3 regions of the Pseudomonas allii genome follow, and region 2 is predicted to be linked to each of the others. Evidence: riboswitches for the same ligand, from Rfam matches in the RefSeq annotation. Region 2 holds a riboswitch; each other region holds the start of a gene.
What was found. Region 2 has a riboswitch for cobalamin ahead of cobW (cobalamin biosynthesis protein CobW). Riboswitches for the same ligand answer to the same signal wherever they lie in the genome.

Region 1 (3,924 bases), 1.6 Mb from region 2:
GGCCAAGCCGACGACCGCCACCGGCACCGCCAGCCACACCGAGGGCCAGCGCACGCCGCTGAGGTTGCCGAGCAGCCAGAACATAATGCCGCGGGCCTGTTCGGAACTGGCCGACTTGGTGATCAGGAACGCGGTGAGCGCATTGAACAATTGCGAGCCGGCAATGCCGGCGAGGATGATCTGCCCGGTGCCGCTGGCCGAACCGCTGGCCCGTGCCAACAGGATCACCAGGGCAAACGCCGCCATCGCGCCGACAAATGCGCCCGCCGACAACGAAATCAAACCGCCGCCCACCCCCATCAACGCCACCAGCACCGCACCGGTCGAAGCGCCGGCGCTGATGCCCAGCAGGTAGGGATCGGCCAGCGGGTTGCGCAACAGCGATTGCAGGATCACCCCGCAGGTCGCCAGCCCGGCACCGCAGGCGGCGGCGACCAGGGCGCGGGTGAGGCGGTAATTCCACACCACGCCTTCATCGATGGGGTCGAGCACGTAGCCGGCGGCCCACAGTTTGTTGGCGAGTACCTTGAGCACCACCTGTGGCGAGATGGCGGTTTCGCCGATGGCCACGCCGGCGAGCACGGCAACCAGGAGCAGGGCCAGGGCGAGCAGGGTGCGCATCATTTTGGCAGGTCGTAGCCGTCGATGGCCGTGGCCAGTTGTTCAAGGCCGTCGAACATGCGGATGCTGGCCTGCAACGCCAAGGCGTCGAGGATGATGATGCGGTTGTTTTTCACCGCGTCCATGTTGCGCGTGACCGGGTCGCTACGCAGGAAGGCGAGTTTCTTTTCATGGTCGTCGGCCGGGTAGCGGCGGCGGTCCATGCGGGCGATGACGAGGAAGGTCGGGTTGGCCTTGGCGATGGTTTCCCAACCCACGGCTGGCCACTCTTCATCCGACTGCACCACGTTGGAAACGCCCAGGGTTTGCAGCATGAATTCGGGGATACCCTTGTGGCCAGCCACGTACGGGTCGCTGGCCATCTCGGCACTGGAGAACCACACCAGCGCGCTGGCCTGCTTGAGGCCTTTGCCCTGCACGGTGGCGACGGACTTGGCCAGACGCGCCTTGAGTTCATCGTTCAACTGCTGGCCGCGATCCTGTACATCGAAGATCTGCGCCAGTTGGCTGATGCTTTTATAAATGGTCTCGATGCGAAACGGTTCCAGCCGCGTGCCATCGGCGCCCACCAGGTTGTCCTTGCCTTCGCAGTCGGAGGGTAGCAGGTAGGTGGGAATCTTCAGTTCATGGAACTGCTCGCGGGTGCCGACCACGCCTTGCGGCCCCACCACCCATTCCAGCTCGGCGGCCACCAGTTGCGGACGCTTGGCGATCACCGCTTCGAAGCTCGGCTCGTTGTTGGCCAAACGCTCGATGTTGTCGTTCTGCGCCTTGTACTGCGGCAACACGCTGTTGAACCACAGCGAGGTGCCCACCACTTTATCGCCGACGCCCAGGGCGTAGAGCATCTCGGTGGCGGCCTGGCCGATGGTCACGCTGCGGGCGGGGGCTTGCGGGAAGGTGATCGGGCTGCCGCAGTTTTCCACGGTCAGCGGGTAGTGAGTGGGCGCGGCGTGGGCCAGGGCACAGAAGCCAACACCTGTAAGCAGGGCGATAACGCGTGGCAGCATGGGGCGATCTCCGAGTGAAGCGTACGTGCCATTCGGAAATTCACTCTCGGGCGCCGGGGGCGCGACAGGCAAGAATGTCCTTCCCGGACACCCCGCCGGTTAGTGATTGAGCTTGGGCCGGCAGGTCTCCTGACTGATGCGTCGTCGCCACGCTCCAGCCTTCCCGGACGAGGTCCAGTGGCATCGAGGAGCAGGCTCAGCACCTACAGTTGCGGGGGCAGTTCCGATTGGCGCGGGTGTACCGCGCCTCGTATTCCCTATTAGTCCCGTTTGGGAACCGGCGCGGTATGGTAGTCGATCACGCGGTCGAGCGGGAGGCCGTGAAACCAGCGGTGGCGCTTTGAAGGTGGGGCTCCTATGATGCGCAGCCCATGGATCGCTTTATCATAAGGAATAGACAGTGAAATTATTCGTCGCGCTCGCCCTCGCCGCCGCTCTCGTCGGTTGTGCCACCCAGGGTAAATCTGAAAAGCAGATTCTTGATGAGGCCGCCTCCGCCTATGTCAAGTCGATGCCGGCTGGGTCGGACAAGCTCCGGCTGCATACGATGAGCATCCCCAAAAGCGGTATGTTCGGCGATACCCTGGCGATTTCCATGGCGGGTGAGCAAAATGCCGCGCACCTCAGGGCAGAGCTGCTCGATGCCAAACGCTTGGGCGATGTGTTCTTTTTGATTATCGGTGCTAGCACGCCGGTTGATGTTGCGGTGATCGGCAAAGCAGTCGAAGGGCAAAACTTAAAGGGTATGCAGATTTACTACTCAGGCACTGAGGCGCAGAAAGACGCCGTGCGTGCGACAGTCGAGAAAACGCAGGCGCAGTTTCATTACATCAATGCGCAATGATGGCTAGCCCGTTGACTCGCCTGAGTACGGCGCCGGACCTGTGGCGAGCGGGCTTGTCCCGCGTTGGGCTGCGCAGCAGCCCCCAAAACCTGCGACTGAAGAGTGCCTGACTCACGGCATTCCTCCTTCCAGGGTCGCTTCGCAACCCAACGCGGGACAAGCCCGCTCGCCACAGTTGCAGTGCTCACCCTTGATGGAATCGTATCAGCCAGATCAAGAGCGGCTCGCTTCGCGTCGTGGTGAGTGTCGGTTGTCAACGCGGATCAACCTGTGAAGCGTTGGTCAGAGACGAATGTCTTCAGGCCCCTGGATCAGCGCTTCAATCCGCGTGCCGGTGGCGCGTTCTTCGTTGCTGAAGCCGTCGTAGTCGGCCAGGTTGCCGAAGCGGATGCCGGTCAGGCGCTCGATCTGGATCACACTGCGCTGGTAGGTGCGCAGCTGGCCGAACACCAGCTCCAACTGGCCCAGTTCGCGGCTCTGATCGATCATGTAGGCGCTGGCCGAAGGCTTGCCGTCATCGCTGAGGTAGGCGACCACTTTCCAGAACGCCTTGGGGATCTGCACGCCCCGGTACACGCGGTCGTCGTCGGCGAACACCGGGCCGCTGAACACCGTGGCCCGGGCTTTCCAGCGCTGGGTGTTGTCGAGGATGTAGTCTTCGAGTTCCAGCCAGGTCTTCTGGTTGAACCCGCTCATCTGCGGTGAGCAGTTGGTGAAGTGGAAGGTGTCGAGGTTGGCGGTTTGCGCCACATCGCCCCAATTGGGGTCCTGGCGGCGCACCAGGTGGCCGCGATCGAGGCCATTGCTGGCGTAGAGCGCTTCGCCGACTTGGGCGTCGACCGGCAGGCGGCCATCGTAGGCCCAGGTGTCGTTGCTTCGGATGATGTCCACATGCTGGCCGCCGTCGATGTTGACGCCCACATACAGCGCGAGGCGCTTGGCACGTGACATCGTGATGGAGAAGTGCGTGTAGTCCAGGCGCTTCTGGGCATCGCTCGTCAACGCCTCCTCCAGTGTGGGCCAGGGCACCCCGAAGCTGCCAAGAAAGTCATCTGCGTAACCGCGCCGGTCCTTCAAGTCTTTGGCCGGGGTGACGCGGGGTGTCGCTGCCCTGGCCTTCAGCAGCGTGGGGCTCGGCGCGATCAACGGGCGCAGGTCGGCGAGCCGGGGGCGGTAGGCGAGGTCGATTTTGGTTTTACGTGCGGGCATCGGTCAGTCCTCCTTGGATAAACACGACTGCAACATAGGTTAATGACAATTGATCATGCGCACCAACCCCTGGGGGCTATCCTCAAACGGTCACCCGGACGTTCAGCACACGCCAACAAGGAGCCAGCCCATGTGTGATCGCCATCACCGCAACCCGATTTTCTGCCTGATCCCGCCGTATATGCTCGACCAGATCGCGCGCAACGGCGACAAAGCGCAACGGGATGTCGCGCTGCGTAC
Region 2 (3,924 bases):
CGGCGCTGTGGCGGGTATCGTGGGCAGCGTTGTGTACTGCCTCAATGTGCGAGAAACCGGCGAAGTACACCAGGCACGCACCGAGGATCGACGCACCGATGGCGGCGGTCAGGCGTTGGCTCAGGGTAGAGGTGCTGCTGGCGGAGTGCGAAGTGCTGCTGATGATCGACATGGCGCGTCCCTTTCAGGTGTCAGGGTGAAACGAGCGCATGAAAACCCCGCGAGCCGGGCACGCAGGGCTTTGAACAGCGCCCGCCCACCGCGGGTTTGTTATCTGATTTTTTCGGGCCGGTCTCCGGGCTTGCGAGGGGCTCAATGCCTGAAAACGTCGCCTTCCCATGCCGCCTGGCACAGTGGATATGACGTTTCGCTCGCTTACCGTTGCGGGGGCAGCACCGGACTGTCATGCGTGTGCATGAGTCACCGGTTTCCCGTTTCACCCTTTGCAGGGCACCCGAAACAAGATGTGTAGGAGAGCATGGGGGTGGGAGGGGAGTCAATTGGGTATGTGGGTACATATCCGTTATTTGGGTAACGGCGGCTTATGGTTCCGCCCCTACGGCGGCCCACGTATTCAAGCCTGCGTTCGGCCTGCGTGTTTGACGGGGCGCCCCAGATCAAAAACAAGAGCGCGGCGGCCTTAGAGCCGACCGGATTGTATGGGCGGTACTCGGTCAAAGTGTGGGAGGGGGCTTGCCCCCGATGGCAGTGTGTCAGTCACTGCTGAGTTGGCTGACACACCGCCATCGGGGGCAAGCCCCCTCCCACAGTTTGATCTTCATGTATCAGTTGAAGGGTGGTTTGCTCTGGATCTGGATCTGGATCTGGATCTGGATCTGGATCTGGATCTGGCTGTGGCTGTGGCTGTGGCTCTGACTTTTGATCTGCTTTTGATTTTGATCTTAGCCGCCCCGCGCCATGGATGGCGCGGGGCGGCGGCCCCCCAAATCCCTGTCGGATTACGGGCATACCGAGCCTAAGCGAGGTGCCGAGTGTTGGAGCAAGAGCCCTTTGCTTACTTTGGGCTGGGCCGGCATTCCGGCTTTTCCAAAGTGAGCCGCCGTAAGGGCGGAACCAATATCAGCCGTTACCGCAGCAACGGATATGTACACAAGCCAACCCAACCCCATCATTGACCATCCCCCAAGCACTGCGTAGCCTTGCACCCTCGAGGTTCTTCGGCCCAGGCCGAAGCTAAGAAGGGAACGCGGTCCAAGCCGCGGCTGCCCCCGCAACTGTAAAGGGTCCAGTTGACTGCCACGCCACTGCCGACAAGGCGGGAAGGCGCAGCCAGCGCCGGTCGCAAGACCTGCAAGCCCCAAGCCAGGAGACCTGCCTCGCAACCGATTTTCTACTTCAACCGGGCGGGGTGATCCGGTGACGAAATCCGCTGCTGCGCGCCGTCGCAGCGCCAATCGTCCCATATGCCCGCCCCCAAGGGCATCCGATGAAAACACTGGCCAAACTCCCCGTCACCATCGTCACCGGCTTCCTCGGCTCGGGCAAGACCACCCTGCTGCGCCATATGCTCGACAACGCCCAGGGCCGTCGCATCGCGGTGATCGTCAATGAATTCGGCGAGCTGGGCATCGACGGTGAAATCCTCAAGCAATGCGCCATCGGTTGCACCGAAGAAGAGGCCAGCGGCCGCGTCTACGAATTGGCCAATGGCTGCCTGTGCTGCACCGTGCAGGAGGAGTTCTTCCCGGTAATGCGCGAACTGGTCGCCCGTCGCGGTGACCTTGACCATATCCTTATCGAAACCTCCGGCCTGGCGCTGCCAAAGCCGTTGGTACAAGCCTTCCAGTGGCCGGAAATCCGCAGCGCCTGCACCGTTGACGCGGTGATCACCGTGGTCGACAGCCCGGCCGTCGCCGCTGGCACCTTCGCGGCATTCCCGGACCAAGTGGACGCCCAGCGCAAGCTCGACCCCAACCTGGACCACGAATCGCCGCTGCACGAGCTGTTCGCCGACCAACTGGCCAGTGCCGACCTGGTGATCCTCAACAAGACCGACCTGATCAGCGCCGAAGACCTGGCCCGCGTGCGCCTGGAAGTCGCCGAAGAGCTGCCGCCGGCGGTGAAGATCGTCGAAGCCAGCAGCGGTCGCTTGCCCCTGGATGTACTGATCGGCCTGGGCGCCGGTTCCGAGGAGCACATCGACGGCCGCCACAGCCACCACGATCATCACCACGAAGGTGAAGACGACCACGACCACGATGCGTTCGACTCGATCTCCATCGACCTGCCGCAAGCCGACGAAGCGCTGCTGCTCGACGCTCTGACGCAACTGGTGGTGCAACACGGCATCCTGCGCGTCAAAGGTTTCGCCGCCATCCCGAACAAGCCGATGCGCCTGCTGATCCAGGGTGTGGGCACGCGGTTCGACAAGCACTTCGACCGTGCCTGGGGCGCCGACGAAGCGCGCACCACGCGCCTGGTGCTGATCGGCCAGGAACTGGACGCGGCGGGCCTCGAAGCGCAACTGCGCGCCGCGCTCAGCGTCTGACCCATGCACCTGCTCAGGACCCAGCCCGGTGGTTTCGTCTCGGACGACAATATTGCCGACCTCGGACAAACCCCCGCTGACCTGGTGATCCTGTGCAGCGGCGATTCCAGCCTGGCACTGCTGGCCGAAGCGGCCCAGCAGTTGCCCGACGACTACCCGAGCCTGCGCCTGGCCAACCCGATGCAGGTGCAGAACCATGCCTCGGTCGACCTGTACGTCGATGAAGTGCTGCGCCATGCCAAGGTCATCCTGATCTCGCTGCATGGCGGTATCGGTTACTGGCGCTACGGCATCGAGCGCCTGGTGGAACTGGCCGAGCTCGGTGTGCAACTGATCCTGGTGCCGGGGGATGATCGCCCGGACCCGGAACTCAGCGGGCTGAGCACCGTCGGTGCAGAAGAACGTGATCGGCTGTGGCACTTCCTGCGTCAGGGCGGCCTGGGCAATGCCCTGGATTTCTATCGCTGCCTGGCCAGCGCTTACCTGGGTCGCGACTATGCCTGGGGCGAGCCACACACCCTGCCACGCACGGCGATCTATCACCCGCACCATGCCAACGCCCGCCTGAACCATTGGCAGGCAGACTGGAACGCCGACTGGCCGGTGGCGGCGGTGCTGTTCTACCGCTCCCATTTGCAGGCGGCCAATACCGGTTTTATCGATGTGTTTTGCCAGCGCCTGCACGCGGCGGGCCTCAACCCGTTACCGATGGCGGTGGCCAGTTTGAAAGAACCCGGCTGCCTGGCGGTGGTCGAGGAGCTGCTGGATGAGGTCGGCGCGGCGGTGATCCTGAACACCACCGGCTTCGCCCAATCCAGCCCTGAAGCGCCGCATTTGCGCCCGTTTCGCCGCAATATCCCGGTGATCCAGGCCATCTGCGCCCAGGACAACCAGCCCGGCTGGGAAGCCAGCGAGCAGGGCCTCGGCCCCCGCGACCTGGCGATGCACATCGCGTTGCCGGAGCTGGATGGACGCATCATCAGCCGGCCCATCAGCTTCAAGGACCTGGCCTGGCGCAGCGAGCGCAGCCAGTCGGATGTGGTGTGCTACCGCGCCGCGCCCGAACGCATGGATTTTGTCGCCGAGCTGGCGCGGCGTTGGGTCGAGTTGGCGCGGGTGCCGAATGCGGATAAACGCATTGCGCTGATCCTCGCCAACTACCCGACCCGCGACGGTCGCATCGGCAACGGTGTGGGCCTGGATACGCCGGCGGCGGCGCTGAATATCCTGCGTGCCTTGCAAGCCGAAGGCTATCCGCTGCCGGACGTATTGCCCGACAGCGGCACGGCGCTGATCCATGATTTGCTCGGCGGCGTCACCAACGACCTGGACAGCCTCGACCTGCGCCCTTGCCATCAAAGCCTGGGCCTGGACGAGTACGAGACGATGTTCCAGCGCCTGCCCGAAGCCAATCG
Region 3 (3,924 bases), 2.0 Mb from region 2:
ACAATGCGGCCACCGCCTTGGGATTGGATGGGAAATAGAAATGTACGTAGGACGCCGTCATCCGCCCCTGCCGGTATACCGCCTCGGCACCGCGCCCGCCGTTGGGGCTCAGGCCACGGGCAATCGGCTGCCATTCAGTGGTGGTCAGGGAATGGTGATAGGTATGGCCACGCAGGGTGCCTTCCGGCAATTCGACGCTTTGCAGGGCCAGGGCCGCCAGTTTCTTTTGCATCACCGCGTCGCCCTGCAACAGGCCGAGCAGTCCGGCGCGGGTGCCGTCGACATCGGTCAGCGAGTCCAGCAGATAGAGCATGCCGCCACATTCGGCGAGCAAGGGTTTGCCGGCCGCGTGGTGAGCGCGAATGGCTTCGAGCATCGGGATGTTTTCCGACAGCGCCTGGTGGTGCAATTCCGGGTAACCGCCGGGCAGGTAGAGGCTGTCGGCATCGGGCAACTGGCTATCGTGAATCGGCGAGAAGAACGCCAGCTCAGCGCCCATTGCGCGCAGCAGGTCGAGACTCGCGCCGTAGGTAAAAGCGAAGGCCTCATCGCGGGCCACGGCAATGCGAACGCCCTTGAGCAAGGGCTCAGCCTCGATCACTTGCGGCGCAGCGAACGTCACTGGTGGCGGCAAGGCGACTTCGCAACTGCTGCCCAGGGCTTGGGCGGCGGCGTCCAGGCGGACGTCGAGATCATTCAGCTCGCTGGCCTGCACCAGGCCGAGGTGGCGACTAGGCAGTTCGATACCGGTCTCGCGTGACAACGCGCCATACCAGCGCAGGCCCTCGGTGAGGCTGCCTTCGAGCAGTTGCGCATGACGCAGGGTGCCGACCCGGTTGGCCAGTACGCCGGCGAATGGCAGATCCGGCTGATAGCGCGCCAGGCCCAATGCCAACGCACCGAATGTCTGCGCCATGGCTGTGCCATCGATCACCCCCAGCACCGGCACGCCGAAGTGTCGTGCCAGGTCGGCGCTGGACGGTGTGCCGTCGAACAGGCCCATCACGCCTTCGATCAGGATCAGGTCCGCCTCCCCCGCCGCTTCCCACAGCAAACGACGACTTTCCTGCTCGCCCACCATCCACATATCCAACTGATACACCGGCGCACCGCTGGCGCGCTCGTGAATCATGGGGTCGAGGAAGTCCGGGCCGCATTTGAACACGCGCACCTTGCGCCCCAGGTTGCGATGCAAACGGGCAAGCGCGGCGGTGACGGTGGTTTTGCCCTGGCCGGACGCCGGAGCGGCGATCAACACGGCTGGGCAATGACGGGGCTGATTCAAAGTTCGACGCCCTTCTGTGCCTTGATGCCGGCCTGGAACGCGTGCTTGAGCATGCCCATTTCGGTGACGGTGTCGCCCATTTCGATCAACTCGGGTTTGGCGCCACGGCCGGTGACCACCACGTGTTGCATCGGCGGACGGGCTTGCAGGTCGCTGAGGACCTGGTCCAGGTCAAGGTAGCCGTGCTTGAGCGCGATGTTCAGCTCGTCCAGCACCACCAGGCCGATAGAGGGGTCTTGCAGCAATTCGCGGGAGACCGCCCAGGCGGCTTCGGCGGCGGCGATGTCACGCTGGCGGTCCTGGGTTTCCCAGGTGAAACCTTCGCCCATCACATGGAAACGCACCTGCTCGGGGAAGCGGCGGAAGAACAATTCTTCACCGGTGCTGTTACGCCCCTTGATGAATTGCACCACGCCGCACTGCATGCCGTGGCCCATCGCTCGGGCCAACATGCCGAACGCGGAGCTGCTTTTGCCTTTGCCGTTGCCGGTCAGCACCAGCAACAGACCGCATTCGTTGGGGGAGTTGGCGATGCGCTCGTCGATCACGGCTTTTTTGCGCAGCATGCGCGCCAGGTGGCGTTCGTCGCGGTCGGGGGAATCGGTCATGGCAGCTCTCCGTTGGGGCTGGACAAAAACGGCGGGCAGGGAAAAAGAAAAAACAGACAGCCAAGCATCGCCCACCGTGATGCTGTTGGATGTTGCAGGCCGGTCTCCGGGCTCATGAGTGGCGTGCTGCTTGAAGGCAGGCCAACGCTGCGCCTTCCCATATCGCAGGCGATACAGTGGCAAAAGGCAGCGTCTTGACTCATTTACCGTTGCGGGGGCAGCGCCGGAATCGCGGCGGCACTGTGTAGAAGTGCGCTCACTCACCGGCTTCCCTGTTTCACTCCATCGACCCGTGGGTCACAGAGCACCTGGAACAAGCGGCGAAGGGTAGTAGGTTGGGGGTGGAGCGTCAATTAAAGCAACTGCCTCACCTGTACTTGAAGCTGCCACAAAACAACTGTGGGAGGGGGCTGCCCCGATGGCGGTGGATCAGCCCATTGATCGTTAGCTGACACACTGCTATCGGGGGCAAGCTCCCTCCCACATTTTGATTCGAGTCTGGCGCTAAGGATTGCGTGCCAGGTTACCCGGCAACACGCGCTTGGCGCTCAGGTAGGCATTCTGCCAATAGGCCTTGGACAACGTATCCAGCTTCACGGTGCCGCCGGTTTGCGGCGCATGCACAAAGCGGCCTTCACCCACGTAGATCCCGGCGTGGCTGACCTGGGAACCGCCACCGGTGGCGAAGAACAGCAAGTCGCCGGTCTGCAGGTTCTGCTCGCTGACATCCTGGGCGCGCATCACGATCAGTTCACGGGTGGTACGCGGCAGGGAGATACCAGCGGCATCGCGGAAGACAAACCCGATCAGGCCACTGCAATCAAACCCGGAGTCCGGCGTGTTGCCGCCCCAACGGTAAGGCGTGCCGACCAGGCCCAGCGCACGGAAGAGTACGTCTTCGGCTGCGGGCGAGAAATTCTGGGTGGAATAGTTGAACACCGGCTTGGGCTTCACCGCTACGGGAGCGGGCGGCGGCGGGCGGCTTGCGCAGGCGCTGAGGAGCGCGGCGCAAACAATGAGAATAAGGCGGGCCGAGGTCGACATGTGCAGAACAATCCTGGTCTGGATGCGGCTTTCGCTGCCGAACGCTGAAAACCAGAACGCGCAAGCAAAGCTCGCGCGAACGGATTACAACAATGTCCAGGGATTCTAGCGCTTACACGTCAAACTTCAAGTATCACTTTAAGTTTACTTGCTAGCGGTAACCGTCGTCGGGGCCATGGCGAGTGCGCGCTTGGCTTCGATGAAGGTTTTGCTCCAGTAGCTGTCACCCAGGTTATCGACCCGGACACCGCCACTGCGACGGCTGCTGGAGTGGATAAACTGGTTATCGCCCAGGTAGATACCGGCGTGGCTGACACGACCACGGCCTGCCGTACTGAAGAAAAGCAGATCACCAGGCTTGAGGTTGTTGCGTGCGACTAACGGTGCATTCACGTTGATCATTTCACGGGTGGAGCGCGGCAGGTTCATGCCGGCTTCTTCGCGAAACAGATAGCCGATGAAACCGCTGCAGTCGAAACCGGCTTCAGAGGTGCCACCGAAACGGTAACGGGTACCGATCAGGGACATGCCGCGTTCGAGGATGCTGTCGGCCAGGACTGGAAGCTGGTAAGGCTTGTTGCCGGCGAAGTCGGCCAGTTCCTTTTCCGTTGCGACTTCTTCCTCATAAACAGAGGAAGATTGTGCAGCAACGAATTTTGCCTGATTTTGAACCTGTGGTTTCTGCTGATCTGCCACCTGCTGAGGGTGGGAGGCGCAACCAAACAACAGGGTAACGAGTGCGAGGGGCACGAGGGGTGCGAAGCGATTTAGCATGGGCACGACCGTGGCTGATATGTAAAGAAGTCGAGACTATGCCTTCTATCACATCGATTTGCAAATTCAATCGTGATCTATGTGACTTCGCAATTGGACTATGACATCTAAGCCGTAATTCCATTTATCGATTCGAAGGCGAAGCCAAACGGGCTGAAGCGCAGGTTTTCTGGCGCCCGTAAAATGACGAACCGCGTAAATTCAACGAGTTAC

Region 1: another riboswitch for cobalamin. It lies ahead of ACZ445_RS20585 (ABC transporter substrate-binding protein); the one in region 2 lies ahead of cobW (cobalamin biosynthesis protein CobW).
Region 3: another riboswitch for cobalamin. It lies ahead of cobO (cob(I)yrinic acid a,c-diamide adenosyltransferase); the one in region 2 lies ahead of cobW (cobalamin biosynthesis protein CobW).

The regions. Positions count from the first base shown of each region.
Region 1 covers NZ_AP039450.1:4,510,458-4,514,381, reverse strand. Annotated here, with positions in the region: gene ACZ445_RS20590 (FecCD family ABC transporter permease) at 1-624, opposite strand, end outside; gene ACZ445_RS20585 (ABC transporter substrate-binding protein) at 621-1,631, opposite strand; cobalamin riboswitch at 1,734-1,928, opposite strand; gene ACZ445_RS20580 (hypothetical protein) at 2,032-2,475, shown strand; gene ACZ445_RS20575 (DNA/RNA non-specific endonuclease) at 2,758-3,684, opposite strand; gene ACZ445_RS20570 (M4 family metallopeptidase) at 3,815-3,924, shown strand, end outside.
Region 2 covers NZ_AP039450.1:2,864,625-2,868,548, forward strand. Annotated here, with positions in the region: gene ACZ445_RS12885 (CbtB domain-containing protein) at 1-172, opposite strand, end outside; cobalamin riboswitch at 270-473, opposite strand; cobalamin riboswitch at 1,155-1,354, shown strand; gene cobW (cobalamin biosynthesis protein CobW) at 1,448-2,509, shown strand; gene cobN (cobaltochelatase subunit CobN) at 2,513-3,924, shown strand, end outside.
Region 3 covers NZ_AP039450.1:4,821,834-4,825,757, forward strand. Annotated here, with positions in the region: gene ACZ445_RS21980 (cobyrinate a,c-diamide synthase) at 1-1,285, opposite strand, end outside; gene cobO (cob(I)yrinic acid a,c-diamide adenosyltransferase) at 1,282-1,893, opposite strand; cobalamin riboswitch at 1,974-2,220, opposite strand; gene ACZ445_RS21990 (C40 family peptidase) at 2,398-2,937, opposite strand; gene ACZ445_RS21995 (C40 family peptidase) at 3,082-3,711, opposite strand; gene hda (DnaA regulatory inactivator Hda) at 3,921-3,924, opposite strand, start outside.